One region of the Hominibacterium faecale genome, then DNA from elsewhere that is predicted to be linked to it. Evidence: riboswitches for the same ligand, from Rfam matches in the RefSeq annotation. Region 1 holds a riboswitch; each other region holds the start of a gene.
What was found. Region 1 has a riboswitch for molybdenum cofactor ahead of LG211_RS10255 (fibronectin type III domain-containing protein). Riboswitches for the same ligand answer to the same signal wherever they lie in the genome.
Positions count from the first base shown of each region.

Region 2: another riboswitch for molybdenum cofactor. It lies ahead of LG211_RS15930 (molybdopterin-dependent oxidoreductase); the one in region 1 lies ahead of LG211_RS10255 (fibronectin type III domain-containing protein).
Region 3: another riboswitch for molybdenum cofactor. It lies ahead of LG211_RS13320 (ABC transporter substrate-binding protein); the one in region 1 lies ahead of LG211_RS10255 (fibronectin type III domain-containing protein).

Region 1 is NZ_JAJAGH010000007.1:125,315-133,314, forward strand. Features, by position in the region: gene LG211_RS10240 (leucine-rich repeat protein) at 1-217, opposite strand, end outside; gene LG211_RS10245 (Ig-like domain-containing protein) at 272-3,196, opposite strand; gene LG211_RS10250 (Ig-like domain-containing protein) at 3,234-4,067, opposite strand; gene LG211_RS10255 (fibronectin type III domain-containing protein) at 4,190-5,704, opposite strand; molybdenum cofactor riboswitch at 5,882-6,002, opposite strand; gene LG211_RS10260 (sulfurtransferase TusA family protein) at 6,448-6,714, shown strand; gene LG211_RS10265 (LysR family transcriptional regulator) at 6,670-7,548, opposite strand; gene LG211_RS10270 (YeeE/YedE thiosulfate transporter family protein) at 7,764-8,000, shown strand, end outside.
Region 2 is NZ_JAJAGH010000012.1:41,125-49,124, reverse strand. Features, by position in the region: gene LG211_RS15935 (nitroreductase family protein) at 1-789, shown strand; molybdenum cofactor riboswitch at 967-1,089, shown strand; gene LG211_RS15930 (molybdopterin-dependent oxidoreductase) at 1,299-4,238, shown strand; gene LG211_RS15925 (pyridine nucleotide-disulfide oxidoreductase/dicluster-binding protein) at 4,420-6,768, shown strand; gene LG211_RS15920 (DVU_1557 family redox protein) at 6,740-6,934, shown strand; gene LG211_RS15915 (DUF2321 domain-containing protein) at 6,934-7,179, shown strand; tRNA gene LG211_RS15910 (tRNA-Ala) at 7,323-7,398, opposite strand.
Region 3 is NZ_JAJAGH010000009.1:60,903-68,902, reverse strand. Features, by position in the region: gene LG211_RS13350 (4Fe-4S binding protein) at 76-462, shown strand; gene LG211_RS13345 (aldehyde ferredoxin oxidoreductase family protein) at 477-2,258, shown strand; gene LG211_RS13340 (MoaD/ThiS family protein) at 2,362-2,601, shown strand; gene LG211_RS13335 (C40 family peptidase) at 2,643-3,686, shown strand; gene LG211_RS13330 (NlpC/P60 family protein) at 3,702-5,027, shown strand; gene LG211_RS13325 (HesA/MoeB/ThiF family protein) at 5,024-5,713, shown strand; molybdenum cofactor riboswitch at 5,865-5,994, shown strand; gene LG211_RS13320 (ABC transporter substrate-binding protein) at 6,086-6,967, shown strand; gene LG211_RS13315 (ABC transporter permease) at 7,046-7,741, shown strand; gene LG211_RS13310 (ABC transporter ATP-binding protein) at 7,752-8,000, shown strand, end outside.

The DNA of each region.
Region 1 (8,000 bases):
TGTGAAGCACCGTTATATCCGATGGTTCTACCAGCTTCATGTTGTTGTAATCTTTAATGCCCTGTCCTGTCTGCAGTGTCCCCTGCAGACCCTGAAAACCATATTCGCTTTCTGCATGAACCTCTGGCAATGGGATCAAAGTAAGCAGCAGCAGCGCTGCTGTGATCCATGCGATCATTCTTTTATTTAATTTTTCCGTCGTATATTGGCTCATCATATTCTTCCGTAACTACCGCAAGTATACTGCTTTACAGCATACTTGCGATGTCTTTTATTTTGCTTTAACCCTTTGTATTTTCGTATACTTACTGTAAACTTTTTTGCCATCTACCACGCGGTACGCACGCAGCTTATAAAAGTAGGCTTTTCCACCGCTGACTTGCTGGTCGGTAAAGCTTCTCTTTGCCGTTTGTCTCACCAGAATATAGCCGCCATTCTTCTTTGTACTTCTATAAATCTGATATTTATGCGCGCCTTTTACTTTTGTCCATTTAACTACAATGCCGTTCTTCTTTGCTTTCAAGGTCATCTTTGATACGGCAAGGGCTGCTTTTGCACCCGCAGGTTTGGATATCTTGCTGTAGACTTTTCTGCCATCCACATTACGGTAAGCTTTTACTTTATAATAGTAGGTTTTTCCGGTCTTGACTTTTTTGTCAGTAAAGGATTTGTTTTTTCCTCCTTTTACAACGGCTAACTTTTTATACGCTCCATTTTTCTTAGAAGCTTTATAAATCACATATCCGCTGGCGCCGGGAATTTGTTGGTAAGATACCGTTGCTTTGTTATAGGAGGCCTGCGCCTTAACCTTTTTGATAGGCTTTAAGGCTGGCTTTGCCGCAGAAGTATTGGAATCAGCACTGTAATATTTAACGCCATTGACTTCCGTATAAGTTCTGACTTTATAATATTTCGTTTTGCCAGTCTTCAAACCCTTATCGAGATAGCTGAAAGCTTTGGTCTCCGTTAATTTTCCATACTTGCCGTTTTTGGATGCCGCTCCGTAGACTGCATATCCGGCCGCACCGTTTACCTTTTCCCAGCTAATCTTGGCAGAGTTATAAGCGGCTGCGGCAGCTTTGATCTTTGCCGGGGCGACTTGAACAGGATCCACAGTGACCTTGCAGGAGGAGGACAGCCCGTTCTTGTTAACTGCAGTAATGATAGCTGTACCCGCTTTGACTCCCGTAACGTTTCCGCTGTTATCGACCTTTGCCACCGAATGATCCGTTGAGCTCCATGTTAATTCTGTGTCATCCGCGTCTTTTGGCATAAAGGATGCCTTTAATTCCAATGTGCCGTTGACTGGGATGTTTGCAGAAGGTTTGTTGAGGGATATGGCTGTTGCTTTGGTAAACTTTTTGGTTTTGAAGTAAAAACTAACGTCTTTTTCAATATAATTAAATAATTTGAACCCTTGTCCAAAGTTAAGCACATACTCGGTATCATAGTTAAGCCGCTTCTGATCAATTGAAAAGCTTACGCTTGTTGGGTTTTTTTTCGCATTGGTTTCTGTGGACTTTAAGATCAGCCCTCCATCTTTAAATGAAGCAATCTTTTTGCTCCTATCTTTTGTATATAACGCGATATGATTCAGCATCCATTTTTCTACATAATCCTCTGGTTTTACGCCGCCGTCTCCCTTGCTGCTTCTTACTGTGAATTTAAAGTCCGCACTTTTCTTATCAAGTAAGCTGTTTATGTAGTTTTCATACTCAAATCCGTTGGACGGATTGGTAGACATATTGAAGCCTTCCATCTCCAAGGTGGTACCTGCCATGCCTTGCGGGCTGTAATCTTTGCGAACGCCGGTTTCTACTGGCTGCAGCGATGGAACATTTACGGTCACCTTGCATTTAGCCTTTTCTGTAAATATCATGGTCCCAGAACCGCCTCCAGCCCCTTTTCCTGATATTGCCTTTATCTCCGTCTGTCCATTACCTCTTGGTGTGATCCTGCCCTTTACATTGTCATTTGTCAGCATACTGGTTGCAGTAACGATGCCTGTATCATGGCTCTGCCATATGTCTGTATTATGCCCCTGAATATCATCCTTCGTACAATATCGTAATAAGACTGGTGTTGGCTCCGTCAGCTCCAAGCCTTTGGACGTATCAATATAATGCATCTTTGATGGATCCCAAGAAGCATCAAAGCCCTCATCAATTAAATACAATCCTGATTTAACAACAAGTACCAAACATTTGCCTTCAAACTTCGATCCATCTGTTTGCTTTACTGTGATTGTCGCCTTACCGTTCTTCTTAGCAACAATCTTTCCACTTTCAGTAACCGCAGCCACATCTCCATTATCAGATTCAAAGGTAACATCCTGCGGTTCTGATCCAGGCTGGATTTCTGCTTTTAACAGTGCTTCTTCTCCCGGCTCCATATAAAGATTCTGCGTTGATAACTTCATACCATTTAAAGTTTCCGCATCAATCGAGTACGACCAGCTCATATACTCATCCTCTATTGAGAGAGTAATTTGTGTTTTTCCTTCTCCGATTGCACATAAATCCCAATATGCCTGGTTAGGATCATCTCCATCAAATGACAGAACATTCTGTGCCGGGAGAACCTCTTCATTTGTAGATTGCACCACAGCATGTTCGCGAATGTATCCTGCAATTGTACCATCTATTTTGTCATAACCCGGCGTGCGTACCATAATCCTAAGCATTGTTGGGAACGAAGAGCTATAGTCATACTCTGTTTCAAGCCAACGATCACCATAGTCATTGACCATTGTTACCGTCAATAATGAATCGTCCAAATTCAATGGAACCAATTTAACATCTACAGCGGCTTTCTTTCCATTCAAATCGGTTGCTGTAACAACTGCTGTTTTTCCTACAGGTGCAAGTGTCGTTTTCAAACGTTTTTTCAGACCGTCGGACTCCACAGATACATTGTCTGTATCACATGTCCACTCCACCTCCCTGGAAATATCGTTTCCGTCAGCATCATACGCAGCTATTTCTTTTGATCCTGATAATGCATTGATTTCAAAGTACTGCTCTGGGGATTCCGCTTTTATTCCCTCTATTGTTATATATATGCCGCTTTCATCATTTAACGTCCCCCCTGCAAAAGAGAATACCGGCATGTAAGCACACGTTACAAAAACAACTATTACTAACCCTAGTATTTTTCTCATTTTCATATTAAATAAGGGAGGAATTGTGCTGATCAAATTCAGCGCAATTCCTCATCTCCTTCCAAATATCAGCTTATTTTGTCGTAAACTGAAACTTTACAGGTACGCCCAAATTCCTATCTGTGTTATTCCCACATACCTGTTCTCCAAACTTAAGTACATATGATTTCCCCGCAGTCAGCCCTTTTGCTGAAATGGTAATCTTCTTAGCTGCCGCATCATAACTTTCAAAAGTCACAGAAGTTCCTGCAACAACAGCTCCTCTTGGATTGACTACCTGGATGTATGGAAGGCTGTTTTCTTTAAATTTTGATTCTTGGAAATTGTTCATTCCCGCACTCATTGTAAATGTAAATTGGCAACTTCCATTATCAACCGTCATTTGATCGTTAATCTTATTTGTATATCCTGCAGTGGTTAGGGTTCCGCCAGTAATATTCGATGGCGCCGTCATCAACATGGTATTTCCGCCAGTTCCCTGGTATCCATATGTGGTTGACTCCTCTACGGTCACCGTAATGCTGTCGGTTGCCAGGATTGTACCCGTACAATCGCCGCTAGGTCCTGTTCCTGTTCCTCCTGGGGCCTCACCTTCTCTCAGCGTTGCGGTTAGTGTTGTGGTTCCTTCTGCAACAGGCGTAATATTGCCTTTGTGAATACCGATTGTCGCAACACTTTTATTGCTGCTTGTCCAGTCAATATGCACAGTTGTCCCCGCTGGCTGCGTGATATCTGCAGCTGCCTGCGGATTCGTTCCGGTTAATATGGTCCCAGGATCTTGAATCGCTACATCATACCCAGCTACAACGGATTGGGCAAACGCCATCCCTGGCATCATTGCCATCACCATCATCAACGCCATTACGACGCTGACAATGATCCTCTTATTGCTTTTTGCAAGATTCATTTTTTCGTCCTCCTTTTTAAATGTAATAATAAGCTATATATAATTACTCTGCATCGCTGGATGCAAAGGAATTATCATTTGTTTAGTAGGCTAAATCGATGGGCCGGTTTACACCAAAACATTTATTTTACCTTTACTGTCCTCAATTGTGACGTCTTTCCGTATACCTTCTTACCGTCCACCACTTTATACGCGCGGACTTTGTAGTAATACCGCTTTCCTTTTTTGAGGCCCTTATCCGTATATTTGTTCTTTACTGTGATGCTTGCTTTTATATATTTGCCATTTTTGCTTGTGCTTCTATACAATACATATTTATCCGCACCTGAAACTTTACTCCACTTTGCCGCAGCTTTTCTTTTCCCTGCCTTTACTTTCAAGGCCGGTTTGGAAGGCACCGGCCTTATTGATTTCTTTGCAGAGTAGCTGCCATAAACTTTTTGTCCATTGACAAGCCGATAAGCCCTCACTTTATATGCGTACGTCTTTCCTGTTTTCAGATTTTTTCCGACATAGCTGCGGGCAGTTGTATGTTTTACAGGCTTGTATTTCTTCGATTTTGCGTTATATCGATAGACGGTATAACCATCGGCCTTTGCGGCTTTTGACCAGGTCAGCTTTACACGATTGTAGCTGGACGAAACTGCTTTTAATGATACTTTCGCAATTACGGGAGTTACTTCCACTGGACAGGAAGCCTTCAGATTTGTTCCATCCTTTGTTACTGCCGTAATTGTCGTTTTGCCTGCTTTCATCGCTTTGACTTCACCATTGGAATCAACTACGGCAACTGCTTTGTCTGCCGAAGTCCATGTTACTGCTTTTTCTTTTACATTTTCAGGCTTAATGGCGGCCTTTAATGTTTTAGTCTGGCCTTCTTTTAAGGTTACTTTACTTCCCAGGGAAATGCTCTGTGCAAAAGCATCTGTGGAAAAATGGAAAACAATCTTTTTATCCAGCAATGTCTGTACGCCCATGCCTGACTCAAGGACCAGTACATACTGTGTATTAGCAGCTAATGCGTTAGCAGGAATCTCCAAAAATACATCGAACCCTCTGAGCGGTCCGGAACCAGTTCCCCCGCCATTGGCCAGCCTCTGATGTTTCCAGCCCTTGTAAATCTGAGTACCTGTCAGGACAACCGTGCCGTCCGTCTTCTGAATGCTCATCTTGGGAATAATATTACTAGCCATAATTTGGTCATTGCACTTGGCAGTCTGTGAACCGCCCAGGAAAAATCCAAACTTAATGGGTTGGGTCGGATTTAAAGTTCCCTGAATATAGTTGTCCCAGTATGCGCTAACGGACGTGTCGGTCATAATCGAATAGTTATAGCCATAAGAATTCACATACGGATGGCTATCATCTGCCATACCGCCGTTCTCTTTTTCTATATCTGCCCCATTGAAAAAATACTGTTTTATATTCGTTGTACCATATTGTCCAATTCTGCTATCCTTAGAATTAACGGAAGCATCTATATAGTTTACGAACATGCCCTGGTTCTGTGATGTCTGGGATAGAGCCGTATTCCCTGCTGTGTTTGCGAACGCCATTCCCGGCACCATGACCATGACCATCATCAGGGCCGTTACTACACTGACAGTGATCCTCTTTTTGCCTTTTGCAAGATTCATTTTTCATCCTCCTCGTTCAATATACGAATAAGTTGATAGAACGCCTCACATCTCGAAATGCAAAAGAAGTATCACGCACTTCACTTTAACATTTTAAATCGATAAACTTGTTGCCACAAAAATAAGGAATGCATATAAAAAATAAAACTCTTTCCTAAAAAACGGGAAAGAGTGATTTACCTCTGATACATCATTCCTTTCCAAAACACGGGAGGCAGCACCGTTTCCAGTATTACCCATCGACGCTCAACCATAGGCCAAAGCCTTTAGGTTTTCACGTTCGGAACCATCAATATTTACTTTTATAATCCAAAATTTACTAGATTCAGTTACATTGTATTATAGCTCGTATCTTTTCGCAAGTTTTTTCTTACTTCTTCGATTTTTTTCTTCATTATGAGACATGATGTGCTTTCTTTATCCCTATTATACTACAGCAAACGACAAATTTCCGTTGTCTTACCAACATTTTCTAATCTTTTATAAAAAACGTGGAAATGACGGAATCAAAGATTCCTATTTCCACATGTCGCCCGTAAGGGGGCGACTCTTTGCAAGGTACTGTTGCCGGTAACGTAGTGCGGAAAAACATCCGCTGGCTGATCCCACTGTACACCGTTGGATCTGGAAATTCTTATCAGCCTATTTTTATTTACCAGCTCGCGAATACGTTTTACTTGGCATTTACTTTTGCTTATTTTTGTTCTATGATATATAGAATCTTTGTTAAAGGAGGCGTTTATATGAAGAAACTCGATTGTTTAGGCCAAATCTGCCCCATTCCTGTCATGCGGCTGCAAAACGAACTGTCGGTCATCGGGCAGGGTGAAGAGGTTATGCTCGTAACGGATCATAGTTGTACCTGCAAATCCGTTCAAGAATTCTGCAGGGCCAAAGAACTGGTCTGTTCATGCGAGGAGGTGATGAACGGTATCTGGGAAATCACCATCCGCAGCGCTCCCGAGTCAGCAAATCATCGAGTCAAGCATTCGTTCCAGATAGGCAAATAAATCTTTTATTTGTACATCTTCCTGTTGAGATTTTGGATTTTTGATTAAATAGTAACGAAACTTAAATTCAAACTCTTCTATTTCGATAATTTCCAACTGTTTGTTATACAATTCTTTCTTTATGGACGAATATGGGAGAAAAGCTGCCCCCATCCCATTGACTACCGACTGTTTTGCCGACTCAAAGGATTCAAATTGGCAGGTCACATTCATTTGCTGCCTGGAAACTCCTTTTTGAGCGAGATACCCATCCAGCTTCTGTTGGGTTCTGTGACTGCCGCTGATCATCATCATCGGTAGTTGTTGCAATTCATCCAAGTCCATTTTCTTTCGTTTGTGCGTTCTCGGAGTCATGACCAAATGCACTGGATCAGAGAACATAAAACGGCTATATAATTCTTTATTTGCAGGAGGCCCGACGATAAATCCAATATCACCCTGACCGGCATTGATTTTTTGTTCGATCTGTGCGCTGGACATTACTTTCGTCTCCAAGCGGACTTCTTGAAATTTTTTCTGTATTTGAAACAGCGCACAAGGCAGTGCATAAGTATAAATCACATCCATGGAAAGGATATGGAAACAACGATCCTTTTTCTGCAAAAGTTCCAGTTGGTTGACCAGTGTCTGATAAACGCCCAAAATTTCCTGGGCACGCTGATATACTAGTTCACCGGCAGGAGTCATACTCACGCCCTGATTACTCCTGTCAAGCAGCCGGCAGCCAAAGGAATTTTCCATTGACTTGATTTGCTGGCTCAGTGCGGACTGCGATACGTGAAGACGTTCGGCTGCCTTTGTAATACTTCCATTGTTAATAATTTCAATAAACATAAACAGTGTATCGATATTCATCCCTACCTCCAATCCTATCTTACACCAGGATTATCCCATAACTATGCCCACTATTATATCACAACAATCTGAATTGTCATAAGATTTTCTAATATAGCTTCACGTATTACGATTACCCGATTAATTACGCCCATGCTATAATGATCCCATAGTCATCGTCAAAGAATTAACAGTGATAGAAAGGAGAAACGAAAATGGGTGAAGGCCAGAGTAAACCATCGTCCATAGAGCGCAGTCCCAGAAAACGGACACCCCGCAAACCAAAAAAAAGCCAGATTCCCTATGCGATTCTGGTTACCATCGGAATCATCTTAATCGCATGGCTGGTAAATCGCGGCAGTACCACTGCCGCAATCGGCTGGATCTTCGGAATCGCATTCGGATATGTCCTTCAGCGATCCAGATTCTGTTTTACCGCTTCTATGCGGGAC
Region 2 (8,000 bases), on a different contig from region 1:
ATGATGATAAAATTTGATATGGAAAAGTGTGTTGAATGCCTGAAATGTGTATCCGTATGCCCCTTTACCGTGCTGGGGGAAAAGGATGGAAGGCCCCAGCTGAGAGAGGGAAAGGCTTGTCTCAAATGTATGCACTGCGCGGCTGCATGTCCCCAAAACGCCATTTGCTGGGATGACAAACCGGCTGTACTTGACCGAACTTTGCCCGCACTTTCCCAGGGCTTTGCCGAAGACTTGGATAACCACATCCTGACCAGAAGATCCTATCGCCATTTCAAGCAGACGCCGCCCGACCGGGAGCTGGTGCGCCACGCATTGGAAATGGCAGCCTGGGCGCCCAGCGCCAAAAACCAGCATCCGGCCAAGTGGATGGTCATCGATTCCAAAGAGGTGATTGAAAAAATGATGGGGTACATATTGGACTATGTGAAAGAAACGGGAACATCTCCGGAAATCGCCAGCGAATATGAAGAGGGCAACAATGTGGTTATGGGAACAGCGCCCATACTGATTCTGTGCTATGGAAGAAATAACGCCATTAATTCGCCGGCCGATACGGCCATCGCCATGACCACTGCCGAACTGGTCCTTCAAGCTAGAGGCATCGGAACCTGCTGGGCCGGCTATTTGACAAGAATGTGCAACGCGATCCCCCAGATCCGGGAACTTCTGCCGCCGCTGCCGGACAACAACAGCTTTTACGGCGCTTTTATGGCTGGCTATCCCCAGCAGGAAGAATACTTCCATATCCCGGAACGGTTAAAACGGGAAGACATAAAATGGGTATAAAGTAGTAGAAAAAACTTTCTCAAAACAAATATCCAATTTACAATAAATGAGATTAATTCTCAAGGATTTTAAAATTAGCAACTTGATTTGCAGTAAAATCGCAAAATAGTACAAAAATAATGGTTTCTCCTGTTGACATACAGGAGAACAAACTGATAAAATGTTGTCAATGTAACAGATAAGATAGAGATCCGAGTCCCGAATTCCTTCGCTGCGGAACGCATGGAATCGGGACCAATGGGTTCACTGCGGAAACGCGTGGGCCTCCCGTGTTTGGAAAGGATGGATGATCTGGCAGCCAGGCCGAAACCGTCAGCTTTGCGGCAGTCGTTTATATGCAGCAGCCGAGCTGATTGGAATGTAGGGTTTCTTTAGCTGCGCAGTACATATGTTTTGAGGAGCAGATCGCAACCTAGACCTTTCCGCACAAATGAGCGGAGGGTCTTTATTTTTTCAGATTGTTACCAAGTTAAAACAAGTTTTATTGGAAAAATCGGAGGCAAGCTATTATGAATTTGAAGAAAATGACCCTGAACATCAACGGCGCGGACCGTATGTTCATCTGCGATCCCGAAAAGGACACGCTGGCATCCGTACTGCGTCGTCTGGGCCTGACTGGAACGAAAGTAGGCTGCGGTACCGGCGTATGCGGAGCATGCTCTGTTATTCTGGACGGAAAAGTAATCCGTTCCTGTACCAGAAAGATCAAGAATGTTAAAGAATACAGTTCCGTTATGACGATCGAAGGAATCGGAACAGTACTGAACCCGCATCCGCTCCAGTATGCATGGGTACATCTCGGAGCCGTACAGTGCGGATTCTGCGTACCTGGATTTATTGTATCTGCTTATCAGCTGCTACTGGACAATCCAAACCCGACAAGAGAAGATGTTCGTGATTGGTTCCAGAAACATAGAAATGTCTGCAGATGCACTGGTTACAAGCAGATTGTGGACGCTGTTATGGAAGCGGCTGCGATTATGCGCGGAGAAAAGACATTTGACGATATTACTTATGACTGGTCAAAGGATGTAGGCGATTTCTACGGCAAACCGCTCATCAGACCCAATGCCATGCCTAAGGCCTGCGGTGTATGCGACTACGGTGATGATGTAGAACTGCACATGCCGGAAGAAACACTCAAGGTTGAACTGGTTCAGCCAAGAAAGTACAGCCACGCGAAGATTATCAACATCGATTGCAGCGAAGCGGAAAAAATGCCTGGCGTAGTAAAGATTGTTACTGCTGAAGATGTAAAAGGTGCAAACAGACTGATGACCTATGCTTTCTCAGAAAGAACGGTTGAAATGCAGCAGGCGCATCACGTTTTGGCTGAAGATGAAATCCTTTATTATGGTGATGTTGTTGCGCTGGTATGCGCAGACACAAGAGCGCATGCAAAAGCCGCGGCAGACGCAGTAAAGGTTGAACTTGAGCCGCTGCCTGAATATATGAATTATCTGGAAGCTGTTACTCCGGACGCTGAGAAAATCCATGACTGGATGCCGGATACATACGGTAAAAACATTTACTCCGAGCTTCCTGTACTCAAGGGCGATCATGAGAAGGTTCCGGAAATCATCGGCGATGCTGCATACTCGGTAGAGGGTTCCTTCTATTCATCCAGAGAGCCGCATATGTCCATCGAAGGTGATGTTATGCAGGCATACTATGATGAAGATGACAACCTTTGCATCCACTGCAAGACGATGACCTTATACTTTGACAGAGATGAAATCGCAGAAGCGATCGGAGTTCCGGTTGAAAAACTGAGAGTTATCGAAAATCCGACCGGAGGATCTTTCGGATGGGCTATGAGTGCTCACACTTATTCCATGGTCGGCATGGCTGCCAAGGTTACCGGCATGCCTTGCTCACTGTCGATGGATTACGGTCAGTTCATGGCAGTATCCGGCAAACGTTCTCCGGCTTACTTCAACGCCAAGCTTGCCTGCGATAAGGACGGCATGTTCGTTGCCGGCGAATTTGACGCAGGACTGGACCATGGTCCGTTCTTAGAACTGGGTGACGACAAACTGACTAAGATTTCAAGATTTATGTTCTACCCGTATTACATGCCCAATGTGGTAGGTCTCTCAAGAGTAGCTGCTACAAACCACTCCTTCGGTACTGCATATAGAGGATACGGTGCTCCGCAGGCATTTACATGCTCCGAAGCGCTGGTGGACATGCTGGCTGAAAAAGCGGGAATCGATCCGTTTGAAATCAGATATAAGAATATCGCAAGACCGGGACAGGACAATCTGAACCAGTATCCGTTCCTCCATTATCCAATGGAAGAAATGATGGATAAATTAAAACCGATGTATGAGGAAGCTGTTGCAAAGGCGAAAGCTGAATCAACAGACGAAATCAAGAAGGGTGTCGGTATCGCCTGGGGCGGATATAACGTAGGCCTGGGTGCGGTTGACGAAGCCCATGTTGCCATCGAGCTGATGCCTGGAGACAGACCGAAGTTCAGAAAATACGATACATGGCAGGATCAGGGACAGGGCGGCGACCAGGGTTCCCTCATTTGTACGCTGGAAGCTCTCAAGCCTTACTTCCCGGACGTTACACCGGATGACATCAAGCTGATCCAGACAGACAGCAAATACTGTCCGAACACCGGTGAGTCTGCAGGTTCCAGATCCCATTATGCCAACGGTAAAGCAAGTATCGTAGCTGCTAAGAATATCGCAGATGCAATGAGAAAGCCCGACGGTACTTACAGAACTTATGACGAAATGGTTGCAGAAGGAATTCCGACAAGATACGACGGAGACTGGGCTACAGCTGACGAATACGATTGCTTCTACGACCTTGACCCGAACGATGGAAGCGGTAACCCGACTTACACATATACATATGCGCTGTTCCTGGCAGAGGTTGATGTAGAAACCGCGACAGGAAAGACAACATGTACAGGTATGACCTGCATTTACTGGATCGGTAAACCTGGTAACATACAGGCTGTTGAAGGTCAGGTTAACGGTGGTATTTCCCACGCCATTGGATTCGCTCTCAGCGAAAACTACGATGACCTTAAGAAACATGCCAACATGCTTGGCGCGGGTGTGCCTTACATCAAGGATGTTCCGGATAAGCTTGTATCGGTTGATGTGGGCGGTACTGACCCAAGAGGTCCTTTCGGTTCATCCGGAGCCTCCGAAGCATTCCAGTCATCCGATCACATGGCTGTAATCAATGCCATTAATAATGCGGTAGGCGTAAGAGTGCATGAGCTCCCGGCAACACCGGACAAGATCAAAGCCGGAATGGAGGCTCTTGCTAAGGGAGAACCAAACCCCAACGCACCTGAGCCATACTTCCTGGGATCGGATCTTTACGATGCCATCGAGGAAATCAAAAATAATCCGCTTACTCCTTCAAAACCTGAAAACCTGGAATTCGGTTCACTTGGTAAGGAAGGCGTTCAGTGGAAATAAGGCTACGGTAATCTGAAAACCAAATATTCAACTGCGGAGCGTGCGTGATTTGCACGCTCCGTTCTATAATTTGTCAAAATCTGAGAAGGCGGGCCGCAGGCAGAGTTTTATGGTATAATGTTTTTGCTCAGAGGCTTGGCTAAGATAAGATCGGGCCTATATAAGCTTTAAGGAGAAAAAAATGCAAAATTATTATAAACAATTTGAGACATGCAGAGAGCGGGATATTCCCGCGTGTGCCGATGCATGTCCGTTCAAACTGGATATTCTTACCGTCCAGGATAAAATTGCAACGGGGCGTTTTAATGCAGCCTATAAATCAATTCGGGATCAAGTCGTTTTCCCGGGTATTGTATCAGAAATCTGCCCTGCGTATTGTGAAAATGTATGTATACGCAAGAGCATAGACGCACCGGTGCAGGTAAGACTTATGGAGAAATCGGTGGTTGCAAGCGCAACGCGTAAAACATCGAATAAATATAATCTTCCGGCGAAGAAAAAAAGTGTCGCAGTCATCGGCGCCGGGCTTTCCGGTATGGGCTTTGCTTTCCGCATGGCTTCCAAAAAATATCCGGTAACCGTTTTTGAAAAAGAAGACAGGATTGGCGGACACCTCAAAGAACTGATGGAGGAATCCGTATACATGGCCGAGTTTGATCTGCAATTTGCAAATGAAAACTATGAACTCAGGCTCAATACCCAAATCGATGATATCCATAAACTTTGTAAAAACGGCGGCTCGGAATCCCCGGATGCTTCAGGCGGCGGAGAGACCTTTGATGTTATTTATGTGGCAACGGGAAAAGGAGGAAATACTTTTGGCCTGCCGATGCCGAACCAAAAGACAGAAACCGGCGGCCCCGGCGGTTATATGACGGTGGGCGATACGGCTGTGTTTATCGGCGGCGAGGTATGCGGCAAAGATCTGATGCATGCCCTGGCGGACGGGATCAATATCGCTTCATCCGCAGAAGGGTTTTTGAAAGCAAAAAAACTGGATTATCCAAAGCAGGCCCAACCGACAGGCTGTGTGCCTGATCAAGACAAGCTGACCGATACTCCGGCGGTGATTCCAAAGGATGGAAAGATCCTGGATCAGGAGGAATGTATCGCAGAAGCCAAGCGCTGCATACGCTGCCAATGCGACGCCTGCACCGCTCAGTGCGACCTTGTGGCATACTTTGATAAAATGCCGGTTAAAATGAGAGATGAGATTTTTCTCTCCTGCAAACCCGCAGGCTCTCTTGTTCATAAATCCCCGGCGCGAAAATACGTGGCCGCCTGTACCAGGTGCGATCTGATGACAGAAGGCTGTCCCGAGCATATAGACCTGTGCGGCATGGTGAAATACGCAAGACATAAAATGCATGATGCTGATAAAGTGCCGGCAGCGTACAGGCAGTATTTCATACGCGATATGGCTTTTGCAAACGGAGAGTACGCGGCGCTTAAAAAAACCATGGGCACGGAAGGCAACTATGCCTTTTTCCCAGGATGTAATCTGGGCGCATTGGAGCCGGAATATGTTTTAAGACCGTATAAATGGCTGCTTTCCAAACAGCCGGATACTTCTATTCTGCTGAGGTGCTGCAGCGTGCCGGCGGACTGGGATGGAAACAGCCGGCAGCATGGGGAAGAAATTGAAGCCCTCAGACGCGACTGGATGGATCTGGGAAAACCTACGTTAATCATGGCCTGTATGTCCTGTCAAAAGCATATCCGGCAATATCTTCCGGAGATCGAGACGGTGTCTTTGTATGAAATACTGGAGCAGTGGGGATTTGAACCTGATGAAGCCGCGAAAGAGGACAAGGGGACTTCCTATGCTATTTTTGACCCGTGTTCTGCCCGCAATGAAGAGAACGTACAATCGGCAGTGCGAACGCTTATTTCCGCTTCCGGCATCAGCGCCGGTGAACTGCCCAAGGGCGACCAGCACGGCTGCTGCGGGTTTGGCGGTATGGGAAGCGTTGCCGCGCCTGAATTCGCAGAATACGTTGCCCGCCAGAGGATGGAACTCAGTGAGGCCCCTTATATTGTGTATTGTTCAAATTGTAAAGATATTTTCTGCGACAGGGGAAAAAAGACCGTCCATATACTGGATATCCTCTTTGGTATTGACCCTGACGGAGTAAGATCACAGCCTGACCTGACCCGCAGGAGAATGAACCGTGTCGCCTTAAAAAAGCGATTACTCGAAGAGATCTGGAAAGAAGAACCGAAAATGGAATCATATGAAAATGAATACCCCCTCATCATGGAGGATGAAGTCCGGGAAAAGGTAAACAAACAAAAAATCCTTGAAGAGGATATATGTGCGGTCATTGACAACGCCGAAACGACAGGCAGAAGAACCTTTGACCCGAATACAGGGCATTACAAAGCATATAAGGAGATCGGGCATATCACATGCTGGGTGGAATACACGCCTTTGGAACAGGGCTATGAAGTCCACAACCTGTATACCCATAGAATGAAAATAGAATTGGAGGCTGTCTGGAATGGAAGAAAAACAGAGACTGATTTGTGATAAATGTAAAGTAGAGCTTGCGGAACTGGAAGTACAGTTTTCGTATCTGGGAAAAAGCTTTCGTCATAAAGTCAGCAGGTGTCCCCAGTGCGGGCAGGTATGCCTTCCCGAAGAACTGGTCAGCGGAAGAATGAGCGAAGTGGAATCCATGATGGAGGATAAGTAATGAGTAATTTCTATGCGAGAATATGCGAAAGCGGCCACGTGAATATCACGTATCGAAGAGCCAAAGAAGATGAGCGTTGTCAGGAATGCGGCGCGCCTCTGATCGACTCCTGCCCCCAGTGCGGCAATCTGATCAAGCAATGGCACTATTATGGCATGGTGTATCTGACCCCGAAAAACCTAAAATTTGAACGGCCGGATTCCTGCGCCAAATGCGGGCAGGTATTCCCCTGGGCCGATAAATAGAGCGATATGATCAGGAGGTTGTCCGAAAACTCTTTCGGATAAATAGTGTCCTGGCCTGCCAGGGGGCTGTATGAGGCAAATCGATTTTCCTGCAGCAGGTTCATAAAAAAAAGAATGTTCGTTTTTGAACATTCTTTTTTTCTTGGTGGAGAATACGGGGCTCGAACCCGTGACCTCTTGACTGCCAGTCAAACGCGCTCCCAGCTGCGCTAATCCCCCAAACTGTCAAGAATTATTTTACTATGGAGGGTTTTGAAAGTCAATAGAAAAGTGTCAAATTGAATAGAAAAAACGGTTGGCTTTAAAGCAAAAAGGCACCGCTGCGGGCGCCTTATCTGCTGTTAATATTAAAAAAAGGATGGACCTTCATCAAATCCTTCTTACGGTTTTTATTATAGCACGGGGACTTGTCTATGGATAGCGGTAATATCTGGGTGAGGGGAGCGGTACCTCTTTCGACCCATTTTGTAAACTATTGGAAATAAGAAGCATTTTCATACGCGTTGAGTTTGTCAAGGCTGTTTCAGAGCGGGCCCTTCGGGCCCGGGCTAATAAAGGGTGAAAAGCAAAATAATCGCTCGAGCTTGTTTTGGTCTAGGTTTGCGATGAATTTTCATCGTGGGAAAAGAAAAATAGCTAGAAAAGCGATAATTTCCTGCTGTTTTTAGGCAGATTGGCAGCGAAAAAGGCCTAAAATTATCGTGGAGAAGGCTGCTGGCCGCAGATCACGATGATTTGCTGCCAGCCTCGACTCCTGGCCCCATCCCCCCGGCCCTCCGAGAACGTGACGCTCAAGGATTCAGGGCTGATGACGATCATTA
Region 3 (8,000 bases), on a different contig from region 1:
CGCGGACAGCGGCAAGACATGCTTTGCATTTTTTGTTTGCGGAATTTATGCTAAATGTTGAAAGGAAGAGAAAAAATGAAGCGACTGAAGTTTAAGAAAGAGACGTGTATCGGTTGCCAGCTTTGTGCTCAGGTCTGCTCAGCGATGAAGGAAGGGGAATACATTCCTTCCAAGGCGAGAATTTTTATCGAGACCTGTTATGACAACGGCAATCTTAAATATCACGATAACTACTGCATCTTATGCGGGATGTGCGCAAAGGCATGTCCGGTAGACGCGATAAAAATCGGCGAATACATAGAGGTGGATATGGATCAGTGCATTGGCTGCGGAGCCTGCGCTGAAAAATGTCCGAAGAAAGTCGTGCGTATCAGAGACGAGAAGGCGTACATCTGCGATACCTGCAAGGGCGACCCGATGTGTGTAAAGACTTGTCCGCAGAACGCGCTGACATTTGAGTAGGGAGGAGGACAATCATGACAGAGAATAAAACAATGCTTGGATATCAAAACAAAGTACTGCGTATTGACCTGACGAAAAAGGGCGTGTCCTTCGAACCGCTGCGCATGGACTTTGCAAGAAAATACGTGGGATCAAAAGGACTGGCCATTCGATATATGTATGAAGAACTGGCGCCTGGAATCGATCCTCTTGGACCTGAAAATAAATTATTTTTGACAACCGGTCCCCTGACCGGAACTCCGGTTCCCTGCTCGGGAAAACTGTCAGTAGCGGCAAAATCACCGGCCACAGGAACTATGAACGACTGTTCCATCGGCGGCCATGTGGGCATCCGTCTTAAATTTGCCGGATACGATATGGTTATCTTTGAAGGAAAACTGGATAAGCCGGGATATGTGCTCATTGACGACGGAAAAATTCGTTTTATGGATGCATCTGATCTGTGGGGACTGGGATCCCATGAAGCAGAAAGCATTCTTTCCAAAAAATATGGAACCGAGTACAGCATCATGTCCATCGGACCTGCCGGCGAAAATCTGAACATCATGTCCTGCATCAATTCCGACTACTACAGACAGGCTGGAAGAGGCGGAATCGGCGCCGTAATGGGATCCAAAAATATGAAAGCGATCGTCATCCGGGGAACCGGCGGCGTAAAAGTAAACGATATTGAAAACACGACGAAGCGAATCGTTGAGCTTCTTCGTGAAAACGTAGTAACCGAGGACAACGATTTTATCTATCACGATGGTACGACTGCGTTCCTGGAGGCCTGCAACGACGGCGGAATCCTTCCATGGAAGAATTTCTCCGATGCAACGGACGAAAAATGGACCGAATACAATGGCGATGTGCTGAAAAAGTACAGAGTCGGTAAGCGGGGCTGCGGAAGCTGCGGCCTGGGCTGCGGAAACTTCCTCAAGATCGGCGATGCCATCTGCGAGGGACCTGAATATGAATCCATTTCCGTTGCCGGCCCCAACGCAGGAATCCGCGACCCGGAAAAGATCGTAAAATTCAATGAAGTGGCTGACAATATGGGACTGGATACCATCAGTGCCGGAGATACGATCATCTGGGCTATGGAAATGACGGAAAAGGGCATCCACGACTTTGGCATCAAGTTCGGAGAAGCCGATAAAATGATTCACTACTTGGAACTGATTGCGAAAAATGAAGGCGTGGGCAAGGATCTGGCCCTGGGCACAAAGCGCGCATCCGAGAAATTCGGCGGCACAGAATTCGCAATGCAGGTTAAGGGACTGGAATATCCTCAGTATGAACCACGCGGTTCCTGGGCTATGTCCGTATCCTACGCAGTATCCGACAGAGGCGCCTGCCACATGCGTTCTTATGCTCCCAATTTGGAAGTATTCGAAGCAGCTGCACCGCCGTATACGGGCGAGAATAAAGGACAGCTGGTCTATGATCTGGCAGAGTTCAACGCCATTAAATTCTCCCTCTGTATCTGCGACTTCTGGGGATCGATTACATACGAAATCATGGCAGAGCTGCTGACCATGGTTACCGGAACCGAATGGACGGTGGAAGACATGTCTAAGATCGGACGCCGCGTCATCAACATCGGCCGGGCATTCAATCAGAGAGAAGGATTTGACCGCAAGAACGATACCGTGCCCAAGCGTGTTGTAACCGAGGCTCTGCAGAACGGTCCTGCAAAGGGACAGGTGATTCCGCAGGAAGTCTTTGATGATATGCTGAGCCAGTATTATGAGGTTATGGGATGGGATGAAAACGGCATGATGCCGGAAGAACTGATCGCTTCCTTGCTCTAATACAAAAAACTTCAAAAATTGGCTTTTTGCCATAGCAAAAATGATGTATAATAAAAGAGTGTTTGGATAATATCCTATACACTCTTTTTTGCAAGGAGGAACTATGGAAATCACAATCACACTCAGAGGCACGCTCCGCAAGTACTTTGGCCAGGATAAAGAGCGGAAGGTGGAGGTGCCCGATAACTGCACCTGCGACGAAGCATTGCAGGCAGTAGGTATCAATTACAAAGAGATCCCCAGTTTTGGGTTCGTGGCAGTCAATGGCATGCGCGTCATGATCTATGACCGGCTGTCGCCAGGGGATGAGCTGAAGGCATACTCGAGGATTTCGGGAGGCTGATCGGCGGGTCCGTTGTTACTGAACACACAAGGAAGGGTACTATGTTTGAAAAACACCTGGGTAAAATGAAACACAAAATGGAGGTCGCGGTCATCGGGCTGGCGATCGTAGTAATCGTGTTAGGTGTGTGTGCGTTCTTGCAGTTCACCAAGCCTTTCGCAATATCGGAAGACGGGGTGAAAGTGGAAGAGCCTTGGGTGGTGAAAGTAGGCGATAACGAAGCCTTCGTCGTCGCCAGCGAAAAAGAAGGAAAAGCTGTTATCGAGGGGATAAAAAGCAGCTATGTAACGGAGAACACGAAAAAGGAAGCTACAACCTTGTCTCCGGAAGTAACCGTAGTGGCAAAAGAATTGAAAAGAGGCGATGAATCGCCCACTGTCGTGGAAGCGGATGATGCGGTGACACAAGTGGTCGCGGCAAACAAAACCGCTGAGCCGATGATAACGGTGACCACAACAGAAGAGGTGGCAAAGACAGAAGCCATCGACTATAAGACAGAATATAAGGAAAACAGCAAGCTCTACCTTGGCGAAGAAAAGGTAGCGACAAAGGGCAAAAAAGGTAAAAAGACCATTGTCAGCCAGGTGACTAAGCAGAACGGCCAGATTGTATCTGAAGAAGTGATCGCTACGACTGTGGACCAAAAGCCGGTTGCCAAAGTTATCGAAAAAGGAACCAAAACCATGACGGCTGACAAGGCCTCTCAGGTTGTCTCTAGAGGCGGAGCAGCTATGGGAAGGGGCTCTGGTAAAGAAGTGGTTAATTATGCTCTGCAGTTTGTGGGCAATCCGTATGTATACGGCGGAACCAGTTTGACCAACGGAACCGACTGTTCCGGTTTCACTATGAGCGTGTACGCCAAATTCGGCGTTTCACTTCCTCATTCATCCAGTGCGCAACGATCCTGCGGCAAGGAAGTACCTTACAGCGAAGCAAAACCAGGCGATATTATCTGCTATGCGGGACATGTAGCCATCTATATCGGAAATGGCAAGATCGTTCATGCCAGTACGCCGAGCACCGGAATTAAGGTCAGCAGCGCAACTTATAAAAACATCATTACTGTAAGAAGAATTATCGAGTAACAAAGGCAGGGGATTATGAGAGCAGCAATTTCAAAAAATAGAGGAAAGATGCTGAAGATTGCAGCAGCAGGTTTGAGTCTAGTGCTTCTAATTCTTGCAGTCTGTATCTATCTTCAGATGACAAAACCTTACGCTATTACGGATAATGGGGCCAGAATACAGGAACCATGGGCAGTAAAAATAGGCGATCAGGAAACGTTCATTGTTGCCAGTCAAAAAGAAGGACAGGCGGTCATCGACGGCATCAAACAAAAATACAGCACCGCCAATACCAAGGAAGGAGAGACTAGCCTTTCTCCGGAGATAACCGTGGAGAAAAAGGCGCTGAAACGCAGCGACGAGAAAGTGAACGTTGTGGAGGCGCAGGACGCGGTTGAGCAAATCTATACGGCGGCTGCGTCTGGTAATCCGATGGTAGCGGTAACGACGGTGGATCAAGTTTCGCGAACAGAAACGATTGCATATCAGACGGAATACCGAATCGATGATAACCTGGATAAAGGGCAGAAGAAAATTGTAGCCCAAGGACAGGAAGGCGGCAAGCTGATTACCAGCCAGGTGGTCCGGGTCAATGGCAGTACACTGTCAGAAAAGGTGATATCGGAAAAAGTAACGCGCCAGCCTGTAGCAATGGTAGTCGCCAAAGGCAATGATTCCGTAAAAGAAGACGGAACCTTGACAGCGGCAAAAGAAAAGGAAACGGCTAAGGCCCCAGATACGGAGCAGCCTAAGCCTGCGGAAGAACCAACGACAGAACCGCAGCAGCAGCCTGAACAGAAAGCGCCCCAGCCGGCAACAGCGGCTGCGGCAAAAGAGCCAAGCAAAGCCACTCAGCCTGCGACTGAAGCGATAAAGCCGTCTGTGGACAATACCAAACCGTCCAAGCAGACAACGGAAAAACCGACCGCGAATACGGAAAAAGAGACGAGCACAGCAAAACCCGAGAAGGAGCCAACCACTCCTCCGGATAAGGAAACCAAACCCCCGGTTACGACCAATAAAGGACAGGCAGTCGTGGATTATGCCTTGCAGTTTGTCGGCAACCCGTATGTGTACGGTGGTTCCAGCCTGACAAACGGCACCGATTGTTCCGGTTTTACCATGAGTGTGTATGCCAAATTCGGCATCAAGCTTCCCCATTCCTCCAGCGCTCAGCGCTCCTGCGGAAGAGGGGTATCCTACAGCGAGGCAAAACCAGGTGATATTATCTGTTATGACGGCCACGTAGCGCTTTATATGGGAGGCGGTCAGATCGTCCACGCCAGCAATCCTACGGACGGGATTAAAATCAGCAAGGCGACTTATAAACCAATTCTAGCCGTAAGAAGGATCATTGAATGATGACTGCTGATAGATACGAGAGAAATATCGGTACAATTTCACTGGCAGAAAACGAGAAACTGCGAAACTCTTGGGTTTTGGTAGCTGGCTGCGGCGGCTTGGGAGGCCATGTAATCGAGGGTCTGGCCAGACTGGGAGTGGGTCAAATTACAGCCGTGGACGGAGACGTTTTTTCAGCCAGCAATTTGAACAGGCAGCTTCTCTCTACAGAAAGGACACTTGGACGCTACAAAGCCCTGGAAGCTCAGGAGAGGATTAAAATGGTCAACTCAGAGGTGCAGATCCATCCTTTGTGTCATTATATTGACGAGAACAATGTGGACGGCATTATAACGGATCGTTATGATGCCGTTGTCGATGCTTTGGATAATATAAAGGCCAGACGTCTTTTGGAACAAGGATGCCGGGAGCAAAAGCTCCCGTTGGTTCACGGTGCCATCGCCGGCTGGCATGGGCAGGCCGCGGTGATCATGCCGGGGGACGACCTCTTTGATAAAATCTACCCTGCTGGTTCTAATAAAGGTGCCGAGCAGGAAACTGGAAACCCAAGCTTCACGCCTGCAATGGTAGCAGCGGTCCAAGTGGCGGAGACCGTAAAGGTGCTCCTTGGAAAACCACAGATTTTGCGCAATCGTCTGCTGACCATCGATCTGCTCAATCAGGAATATGAAGTGATTCGATTCTGATCTGAATGTGGAAGATGTTTGAATCTAAGGGGAATTATGATAGTTTTATGGTAATTTGTCTTGACAGACGGGTTGATTTCATGCGAAAATACCAATGGCTGCTGAGATGACGCAGCGGGCCGGATCATTGCCCAAAATGATCCTTACAACTGAATAGAAAATGTTCCGAGTCAATACAGCCTAACCGTCCGCAGCAAAAGGCGCATGGCACTTGACCGTTCAGGGTCCTAGAGGAAACTCTCCGGCCTCCCAGTGTGGAAAGGAATACGATGTATGTCAAAATACAGAATATAACCTTTCATTTCAATGCAATGAAAGGTTTTTTGTTCTGTTTTTTGGGTAAATTATTTTTGTTACTGAGGAGGAGAAAAAATGAGAAGTAAGAAGAGAGTGTTTGCATGCGTGCTGGCGCTGATGATGGTATTTTCCACAGCAGCTATGCTGAGTGCATGCGGCAGCGGAGACGACAAAGAAGCGGCCAAGGAACCGGCCAATCCCAAGCTGATTTTGGCAACCACCACCAGCACCAAGGACAGCGGACTTTTAGATTCGATTCTGCCTGAATTCGAGAAGGAAAGCGGCTACAAAGTTGACGTTGTATCCGTAGGATCCGGCGAAGCCATGGCAATGGGCGAAAAGGGCGAAGCAGACGTACTGCTCGTACACTCACCTGCTGCTGAAAAGGAATATGTGGAAGGCGGCCATGCGGACAAAGACGGAAGACTGGACGTTATGTACAATGACTTTGTTGTACTGGGACCAAAGGATGATCCGGCGGCTATCGAAAAGAACGCAAAAGAAGACGCAATTAAGGCTTTCACAACCATTAAGGACCAGAAAAAAAAGTTCGTATCCAGGGCAGATGACTCCGGTACCCACAAGAAAGAACTTTCTATTTGGGAAAAGGCAAAGATTGAACCGAAAGGCGACTGGTATATCGAAGCTGCGGCTGGAATGGGCGATGTAATCACCATGACCGATGAAATGGTGGGCTACACCCTTTCCGATCGAGCAACCTGGCTCAACGTGGGCAAAAATACCCAGCTGAAGATCGTCAGCGAAAAAGACCCAAGCGGCGTGCTCAACAACCAGTACGGCGTTATCTGTGTAAATCCTGAAAAGAATGAAAACATCAACGCTGAGGGTGCGAAAGCATTCCAGAACTGGATCGTTTCAGAAGCAACACAGAAGCTGATCGGTGAATACGGAGTGGAAGAATATGGACAGGCTCTGTTCGTTCCCAACGCAAAATAACGGATTTGATAAGCAAAGGACGGGAGACAATCCTGTCCTTTTTTGATATAATAGGACTGATTTGAGAAAGGATCATTTATGGATGCAATTGGACATGGAATTATCGAAGCCTTTAAACTGATCTTTGCCGGCGACGGGGAAATTTTTGAAATCGTAGGGCTATCTCTCTACGTTTCTTGCTTTTCTGTGGTGTTTTCCACTTGCGCTGGCATACCTCTGGGTATTCTCCTGGGAACGCACCAATTCAGAGGCAAAGGCGTCGTAGTCAGATTAATTTACACCTTTATGAGCCTGCCCCCTGTCATCGCGGGATTGACGGTATTTCTGATTCTGATGCGGAGAGGACCGCTGGGAAGTTTGCAGCTGAATTATACGGTGACGGCGATGATTATCGCTCAAATCTGCCTTGTGACGCCCATCATCATCGGCCTGACTTACAATTTGGTAAAGGAAAAGGCGCCTGTAGTAAACCGCCTGGGTATGACCCTGGGAGCGGAACGGCTGGACCGGATGAAACTGCTCATTTACGAGATGCGCGTGGGCATTACCACAGCTGTCGTTACCGGATTTGGCAGGGCCATCTCCGAAGTGGGAGCCGTTATGATTGTCGGCGGCAATATCAAAGGACAGACCCGGGTTATGACCACCTATATTTCAGAATTGAAAGGCATGGGATACTATGACCGCGCCATAGCCGTGGGCATTATCCTGCTGACCCTTTCATTTTTGGTAAACGCTGTATTGTATAATTTTCAGGAACGGGAAAGCAGATAGGAGGTGCGGCTTGGAACTGAGATTTGAAGAGCTGACACGGGCATATGAAGGAAAAAAAGTGCTGGATCTGAAAGCAGGAGCCATTGTCAGCGGCAGCAGGACCGGGGTCATCGGGCCTAACGGAGCCGGAAAGAGCACGCTGCTCAACCTGATCGGAGGACTGGACCGGGCTGACGGGGGCCGGATCTATTACGATGGAAAAAACCAGATTCCAAAGAATGAAATTACTCAGGTCTTCCAGACCCCTTATTTGATTACG